2 regions of the Streptomyces sp. LaBMicrA B280 genome follow, and region 2 is predicted to be linked to the other one. Evidence: riboswitches for the same ligand, from Rfam matches in the RefSeq annotation. Region 2 holds a riboswitch; the other holds the start of a gene.
What was found. Region 2 has a riboswitch for glycine ahead of gcvT (glycine cleavage system aminomethyltransferase GcvT). Riboswitches for the same ligand answer to the same signal wherever they lie in the genome.
Positions count from the first base shown of each region.

Region 1: another riboswitch for glycine. It lies ahead of gcvP (aminomethyl-transferring glycine dehydrogenase); the one in region 2 lies ahead of gcvT (glycine cleavage system aminomethyltransferase GcvT).

Region 1 covers NZ_JBMJCT010000009.1:9,366-13,684, forward strand. Annotated here, with positions in the region: partial or broken gene ACLF5H_RS08685 (DNA polymerase IV) at 1-1,246, shown strand, start outside; gene ACLF5H_RS08690 (PRC-barrel domain-containing protein) at 1,171-1,539, opposite strand; glycine riboswitch at 1,659-1,754, shown strand; gene gcvP (aminomethyl-transferring glycine dehydrogenase) at 1,927-4,319, shown strand, end outside.
Region 2 covers NZ_JBMJCT010000003.1:100,200-104,518, reverse strand. Annotated here, with positions in the region: gene glyA (serine hydroxymethyltransferase) at 1-330, opposite strand, end outside; gene gcvH (glycine cleavage system protein GcvH) at 345-722, opposite strand; gene gcvT (glycine cleavage system aminomethyltransferase GcvT) at 853-1,971, opposite strand; glycine riboswitch at 2,016-2,128, opposite strand; glycine riboswitch at 2,129-2,226, opposite strand; gene ACLF5H_RS02865 (AAA family ATPase) at 2,405-3,094, shown strand; gene ACLF5H_RS02860 (enhanced serine sensitivity protein SseB) at 3,137-3,922, shown strand; gene ACLF5H_RS02855 (enhanced serine sensitivity protein SseB C-terminal domain-containing protein) at 4,040-4,319, shown strand, end outside.

The DNA.
Region 1 (4,319 bases), on a different contig from region 2:
GGCTGGCGCCCAACGCGGCGTATCTGGTGCCCCGCTTCAGTCTGTACCGGGCGGTCAGCGAGCAGGTGATGACACTGCTGCGAGAGCTGTCGCCGCTGGTGGAGCCGCTGAGCCTGGACGAGGCGTTCGTGGACCTGGCGGCCTCGGACGCGGCGCGGGACGCGGAGTCGGCGCGGCGCGCGGGCGTCCGGCTGCGCGCGGACATCCGTACGGTCACGGGGCTCACCGGGTCGGTGGGGCTCGCCGCGTCCAAGATGCTCGCGAAGATCGCCTCCGAGCGGGCCAAGCCGGACGGCCTGGTGCTCATCGAGCCGGGCACCGAGCGGGCGCTGCTGGGACCGCTGCCGGTGCGGACCCTGCCGGGGGTGGGTCCGGCCACCGGCGACCATCTGCGGCGCGCCGGGATCACGACGGTCGAGGAACTGGCCGAGGCGGGCGAGGACGAACTCGTACGCCTGCTCGGCAAGGCCCATGGGCAGGCGCTGTACGCCATGGCGCTGGCGCGGGACGAGCGGTCGGTGGTGGCCGAGCGGGAGGCCAAGTCCGTGTCGGTGGAGGACACGTACGACGTGGACATCCATGACCGGCTGCGGATCGGCCTGGAGGTACGGCGGCTGGCGGACCGGTGTGTGCGGCGGCTGCGCGATGCGGGGCTGTCCGGGCGGACGATCGTACTGAAGGTGCGGCGGTACGACTTCTCGACGCTGACCCGCTCCGAGACGCTGCGGGGCCCCACGGACGATCCGGCGGTCGTGCGGGAGGCCGCCGAGCGCCTGCTGGAGTCCGTGGACACCACGGGTGGGGTGCGACTGCTCGGTGTCGGTGTCTCCGGGCTCGCCGACTACACCCAGGAGGACCTGTTCGCCCAGGCGTCCTCGCGGGCGGAGCCGGCGCCGGAGGAGGCGGCGGCCGAGCCGGTGGCGATGCCCCGGGAGCCGGTGCTGCCGCACTGGCGGGCGGGCCAGGACGTGCGGCACGCGGAGCACGGGCACGGATGGGTGCAGGGGAGCGGAGTGGGCCGGGTGACGGTGCGCTTCGAGACCCCGCAGTCGCCGCCGGGGCGGATACGCACCTTCCTCGTCACGGACCCCGCGCTGGAACCGGCGGACCCGCTGCCTCTGGTCGTCACGGCACCCGCCCCCTGATGCCGCCCGCCCCTGGCGCCCGGGGTCATGTCTCCTCCGAGCCCGCCAGCTTGCCGAAGGTGTGGTCGGGGGCGGCGTCCGGGGTCACGTCGAGGCCGTAGTGGTGGTAGAGCTGGAGTTCCTGTTCGGGGGAGAGGTGGCGGCCCACGCCGAAGTCGGGGGCGTCCTTGATCAGGGAGCGGTCGAAGGGGACATGGAGGGTGCCCTCGACGAGCTCGCTCGGTTCCAGGGGGACGAACGCGTCGCGGGAGAAGAGGCCGGTGCGTATGGCCGCCCACTCGGGGACACCGGTGGCGTCGTCCAGATACACCTCGTCGATGGTGCCGATCTTGGTGCCCTTGCGGTCGAACGCCTTGCGGCCGATCAGGTTGCGCGGATCGATGTCGGTCTGCACGGTCCCTCTCCCTCCAACTGGTCGCAACTCATCCGTAAGCACTACGAAAGAGCACATTCACTGCCGCGGCCACTTGAGAATCCGGCCATTGACCTCGCTGGTAGTCTGATTGCGGCTGCTGACCCCATGCGGGAGAGTCCTCCGACCCACCTCGGAGGCGCCGAAGGAGCAAATCCTCCCCGGAATCTCTCAGGCTCACGTACCGCATGGACGAGGTCACTCTGGAAAGCAGGGCGGGTGTCGACGGCTTCCGCTCTCACCGACGGTGAAAGCCGGTGCCGTCAAGGTGCCGGTGAAGCTCTCAGGTTGAGATGACAGAGGGGGAGGCCGTCCGGGCACCCGCGCCGTGGTGCCCTTCGAAGGTCGTCAGACCAGGAGGCCTCCGCCATGACCGCCCATCGCATTCCGCTCTCCGAGCTCGAAGCGGGCATCCCCTTCGAACAGCGCCACATCGGGCCCGACCAGGAGGCGCGGGCCAAGATGCTCGCTCAGGTCGGCTACGGCTCCCTGGACGAGCTGACCGCCGCCGCGGTCCCGGATGTCATCAAGAACGCCGACGCCCTCGACCTGCCGGGCGCCAGGACCGAGGCCGAGGTGCTGGCCGAGCTGCGCTCGCTCGCCGACCGCAACCAGGTCCTCGGCTCCATGATCGGCCTGGGTTACCACGGCACCTTCACCCCGCCGGTCATCCTGCGCAACGTCCTGGAGAACCCGGCCTGGTACACGGCCTACACGCCCTACCAGCCGGAGATCTCCCAGGGCCGCCTGGAGGCCCTGCTGAACTTCCAGACCATGGTCGCCGACCTCACCGGTCTGCCCACCTCCGGCGCCTCCCTCCTGGACGAGGGCACGGCCGCCGCCGAGGCCATGGCGCTGTCCCGGCGCATGGGCAAGAACAAGAAGGGTCTCTTCCTGGTCGACGCGGACGCCCTGCCGCAGACCATCGCCGTCATCCAGACCCGCGCCGAGCCGACCGGCGTCGAGGTCGTCGTCGCCGACCTGAGCGCGGGCATCCCGGCCGACATCGCCGCCCGTGACATCAACGGCGTGCTGGTCCAGTACCCCGGCGCCTCCGGTGCCGTACGCGACATCAAGCCGGTGATCGAGCAGGCGCACGAGCTGGGCGCGCTCGTCACCGTCGCCGCCGATCTGCTCGCCCTCACCCTGCTGACCTCCCCGGGCGAGCTGGGCGCGGACATCGCCATCGGCACCACCCAGCGCTTCGGCGTCCCGATGGGCTTCGGCGGCCCGCACGCCGGTTACATGGCGGTGCACGAGAAGTTCGCCCGCAGCCTGCCCGGCCGCCTGGTCGGCGTGTCCGTCGACGCCGACGGCAACAAGGCGTACCGGCTGGCCCTCCAGACCCGTGAGCAGCACATCCGCCGCGAGAAGGCCACCAGCAACATCTGTACCGCGCAGGTGCTGCTCGCCGTCATGGCCGGCATGTACGCCGTCTACCACGGCCCCGAGGGCCTCAAGGCCATCGCCCGGCGCACCCACCGCTACGCGACACTGCTCGCCGAGGGCCTGAAGGCCGGCGGCATCGAGATCACGCACGGCGCCTTCTTCGACACCGTCACCACGCGAGTGCCCGGCAGGGCCGCCGAGATCGTCGCCGCCGCCCGGGACAAGGGCGTCAACCTGCGCCTGGCCGACGCCGACCACGTCTCCCTGGCCTGCGACGAGACCACCACGCGGGCGCAGCTGGAGAGCGTCTGGGCCGCCTTCGGCGTCGAGGCCGACCTGGAGGCGCTGGACGCGGCCGCCGGGGACGCGCTGCCCGAGGCGCTGCTGCGCGGCGACGACTTCCTCGCCCACCCGGTCTTCCACCAGCACCGCTCCGAGACCGCGATGCTGCGCTACCTGCGCAAGCTGTCCGACCGCGACTACGCGCTCGACCGCGGCATGATCCCGCTGGGCTCCTGCACCATGAAGCTCAACGCGACCACCGAGATGGAGCCCATCACCTGGCCCGAGTTCGGCGCGCTGCACCCCTTCGCGCCCGCCGAGCAGGCCGAAGGCTTCCTCACGCTCATCCATGAGCTGGAGGACCGCCTCGCCGAGGTCACCGGCTACGACAAGGTCTCCCTGCAGCCGAACGCCGGTTCCCAGGGCGAGCTGGCCGGTCTGCTGGCCGTCCGCGGCTACCACCGCGCGAACGGCGACGAGCAGCGCACCGTCTGCCTCATCCCGTCCTCCGCGCACGGCACCAACGCGGCCAGTGCCGTGATGGCCGGCATGAAGGTCGTCGTCGTCAAGACGTCCGAGGACGGCGAGATCGACGTCGAGGACCTGCGGGCCAAGATCGAGCAGCACCGCGAGCAGCTGGCCGTGCTGATGATCACCTACCCGTCCACGCACGGTGTGTTCGAGGAGCACGTCGCCGACATCTGCGCCCGGGTGCACGAGGCCGGCGGCCAGGTGTACGTCGACGGCGCGAACCTGAACGCCCTGGTGGGCCTCGCCAAGCCGGGCCACTTCGGCGGTGACGTCTCGCACCTGAACCTGCACAAGACCTTCTGCATCCCGCACGGCGGCGGCGGCCCCGGCGTCGGCCCGGTCGCGGTCCGCTCGCACCTCGCGCCGTACCTGCCCAACCACCCGCTCCAGCCGGCGGCCGGCCCGGAGACGGGCGTCGGACCGGTCTCGGCGGCGCCGTGGGGCTCGGCGGGCATCCTGCCGATCTCGTGGGCGTACGTCCGGCTGATGGGCGGCGAGGGCCTCAAGCGGGCCACCCAGGTGGCCGTGCTCTCCGCGAACTACATCGCCAAGCGCCTGGA
Region 2 (4,319 bases):
GGCCAGCGCGAACAGGGCCGCCTGGTTGGCGGAGGCGCCGGAGTGGGGCTGCACATTGGCGTACTCGGCGCCGAACAGCTCCTTGACCCGGTCGATGGCGATCTGCTCGGCCACGTCGACGTGCTCGCAGCCGCCGTAGTAGCGGCGGCCCGGGTAGCCCTCGGCGTACTTGTTGGTGAGGACCGAGCCCTGGGCCTCCATCACCGCGAGCGGCGCGAAGTTCTCGGACGCGATCATCTCCAGCGTGGCCTGCTGGCGGAGCAGCTCGGCGTCGACCGCGGCGGCGATCTCCGGGTCCAGCTCGTGCAGGGGCGTGTTCAGGACAGTCATGCGCTTATGACTCCTCAGCCGGCGATGTGGGCGTCGTACTCGGCGGCGGAGAGCAGGTCGGCCGGCTCGCCCGCGACGCGTACCTTGAACAGCCAGCCGCCCTCGAAGGGCTCGGAGTTCACCAGCGACGGGTCGTCGACGACGTTCTCGTTGATCGCGGTGATCTCGCCGGTGACCGGGGAGTACAGGTCGGAGACCGACTTGGTGGACTCCAGCTCACCACAGGTCTCGCCCGCCTCGACGGTGGAGCCGACCTCGGGGAGCTGGGCGTAGACCACATCGCCGAGCGCGTTGGCCGCGAACTCGGTGATGCCGACCGTCGAGACGCCGTTGTCGGCGGCCGACAGCCACTCGTGCTCCTTGCTGTAGCGCAGCTGCTGGGGGTTGCTCATGGCCTGAATTCTCCTGTACGCGCGGGAGTGCTGATGACGGGGGGACGCTGGTGGCCGCCGGTGGGCGGGCGAATGTGCGCAGGGTCACGTGCCCGCCCGTCGGGGGCGGGGGCGCGACCGGGCTCGCTGTCTACTTCTGGCGCTTGTAGAACGGCAGCGCGACGACCTCGTAGGGCTCGTGCGTGCCGCGGATGTCCACGCCTACGCCCTCGGTGCCGGGCGCCGCGTGCGCCGCCTCGACGTAGGCCATGGCGATCGGCTTGCCCAGGGTGGGGGAGGGGGCACCGGAGGTGACCTCGCCGATCACCTCGCCGCCGGCGACGACCGGGTACCCGGCGCGCGGCACCCGACGACCCTCGGCGATCAGGCCGACCAGGACCCGCGGGGGGTTCTGCGCGGCGCGCTCGGCGGCCTCGACGAGCGCGGCGCGCCCCACGAAGTCGCCCTCCTTCTCGAACTTGACCACGCGGCCGAGCCCGGCGTCGAAGGGGGTCAGCGAGGTGTTCAGCTCGTGCCCGTACAGCGGCATGCCCGCCTCCAGGCGCAGCGTGTCGCGGCAGGACAGGCCGCAGGGCACCAGGCCGACGCCCTCGCCGGCCTTGGTCAGCGCCTGCCACAGCTCGACGGCGTGCTCGGGCTTGACGAACAGCTCGAAGCCGTCCTCGCCGGTGTAGCCGGTGCGGGCGATCAGCGCGGGGACGCCGGCGACGGTGCCGGGCAGGCCCGCGTAGTACTTCAGACCGTCCAGGTCGGCGTCGGTGAGGGACTTCAGGATGCCGGGGGAGGCCGGGCCCTGGATCGCGAGCAGGGCGTAGGCGTCCCGGTCGTCGCGCACCTCGACGTCGAGGCCGGCGGAGCGCTCGTCCAGCGCGTCCAGGACCACCTGGGCGTTGGAGGCGTTGGCGACGACCATGTACTCGGTCTCGGCGAGCCGGTAGACGATCAGGTCGTCCAGGATGCCGCCGTCGGCCCGCACGATCATCGTGTAGCGGGCGCGGCCGACGCCGACGGAGGCGATGTTGCCGACCAGGGCCATGTTCAGGAAGTCGGCGGCCTCGGGGCCCCTGACGGTGATCTCGCCCATGTGGGAGAGGTCGAACAGGCCCGCCTTGGTCCGCACGGCCAGGTGCTCGTCGCGCTCGGAGCCGTAGCGGAGCGGCATGTCCCAGCCCGCGAAGTCGGTCATCGTCGCACCGAGCGAGCGGTGCACGGCGTCCAGCGCGGTGTGTCGGAGTTCGGTACTGCTCATCGGTCGGTCGTCTCCCAGGGCAACAGGGATGGGGCGAGGAACGTTCCTCCCCATCTGTCATCGGAACCTGAGAGGTTCGCCGGGACCGCCACGGAGGCGATCACGGTTTGCACCTTGGGTGGGGCAGCCGTCACGGCGGCCCGCTTTTCAGATGTGCCTCGCCCGCGCGGTAACGGGGCCTGAGAGATTCAAGGGAGGGACTTGCTCCTTCGGCGCCCCAGCGAAGCCTGCTGGGGACTCTCCCGCGCGGATTCAAACGGCCGGTATGCAGTTGGCGGCCACATCATTGCACGTCGCGCCCCCGCCCGTCAGGGGTCGCATCCGTAACCGAGCCGTAGCGGTACGCGCACCCGCCCGTGGCCCACCGGGCATTACCTTCCCTTTACTTCCACCGGGCATGGAGATTGCGAACCACAAGGGGAGGACGATCACGGTGAACAGGACCATGGCGCACGCGACCGGTATCCCGGCGCCGAGAAGCCCCGCGGCCCACGAGCGGGTGGCCGCCCGCCCCGCGCCCGCCGCGCCCGCCGTGCTCGACCTGCGCGGCCGGGCCGCCCGGGGCCCGGACACCCTCCGCTTCGGCCCCCGGGACATCGTGGTGCTCACCGGGCTGCCCGGCAGCGGCAAGTCCACGCTGATGCGCCGCGCGGTCACCGCCCGCCGCGTCGACTCCCAGGACACCCGGGCCCGCTTCGCCGCCCGCCTGCCCCGCTTCCTGCCGTACGCCGTCTACCGCCCCCTGGTGCGCGCCGCGCACTACCGGTCGCTGCGCCGCGCCCTGCGCACGGGGACCGCCCTGGTGGTGCACGACTGCGGCACCCAGCCCTGGGTGCGCGCCTGGCTGGCCCGCGCCGCCCGCCGCTCCGGCGCCACCCTGCACCTGCTCCTGCTGGACGTGTCCGAGGAGACGGCCCGCACGGGCCAGCGCGAGCGCGGCCGCACCGTCTCCCCCCGCGCCTTCGGCCGCCACCGGCGTACGACGGCCCGGCTGCTGGGGGCGGTCGGGCGGGGGGAGGTGCCCGCGGGCTGCGGCTCCGCGGTGCTCCTGGACCGGGCCGCGGCAGACGCCGTACAGCGGATCGTGTTCATGGAGTACGGCTCTGTCACCGGTACCCGTTAGCCTTCATGGTCCCAGCAGTGGTTCCCAGCAGGCGGTAGGCAGATGGACTTCCCGGCGGACGTTCCCGCGGACTTCCCGGCACAGACACACCCCCACCCGCACGGCGGTTGGCCCGGCAATGAACTGGAGGAGGTGCTCTCGGCCTCCCTCGGCATACCCACGGCGGGCGGCCGGATCATCGAGGTCCTCGGCCGCAGCTTCGTCTGGGTGCCGCTGCCGTCCGGCGGCGGACCCGGCAGCGGCCCGCTGGACCTGCCCACCCTGGACATCGAGGGCCAGGCGTACGTGCCGGTGTTCAGCTCGGAGGAGCAGTTCCACCAGGCCGTCGGCTCCCACCTGTCGTACACCATCGCCCCGGCCGTGGAGTTCGCCCGCGGCCTGCCCCCGCAGGCGGGCATCGCGGTGAACCCCGGGGGCACGGTCGGCATCCCGCTCCCGCCGGAGGCCGTCGCCGAGCTGTGCCGCGCCGGACACACCCCGCTGGACGGCCCCGCCGGCGGCGGCCGCGTCCGGCTGTTCGAGCCCGACTGGCAGGACGACCCGGTCGACTTCCTCTCCGCCGCGTCCGCCGAGTTCGCCGCGACCGGCGTGGTCATCACCGCCCGCCGCTGCCTGGCCGTCGTCGAGAACGCCGACCCGGTCATGTTCGTCGGCGTGGAACTCTCCCAGTGGGAGGGCGACTTCCGCGCCCTGCCCCTGGAGGCCCTGGGCCGCGCCCTCGGCCAGATCCCGACCGCCTGGCCGGTCAACCTGATCCTGCTGGACGTGACGGACGACCCGGTGGCCGAATGGCTGAAGTCAAGCGTCCGACCCTTCTACATCCGCTAGGTGCCTGCCCGGCGGGCCCCAGCCGCGGCCTGGGCGAACGGACAACGGGCCCCGCGCCCGTCGGCGCATAAGCTGTCTCCACACGCGGGGCACGAGGGAGAAGAAGGGCATGACAAGGTGAGCGCCACCCACAGCGGAAGCGTCGAACACACGCTCCGCCACGTCACGCCCGGACGCTACGACGCCTACGAGGCCCTGCTTCGCGCGCTCGCCACCCCCTCCGCCGGCCAGATCTGGATGCTGCTGTGGCACGGCCAGGCCGGCTCCCCGGACGCCCAGTACGGGGACATGGAGGTCGGCGGCTGCCACTACGCGCCGTGCGTCACCTCCGCCCAGGAGCTGTCCGCCAGCGGCTGGAACCGCTCGTACGAGGTGGTCGACGGCCTGGACGTCGCCC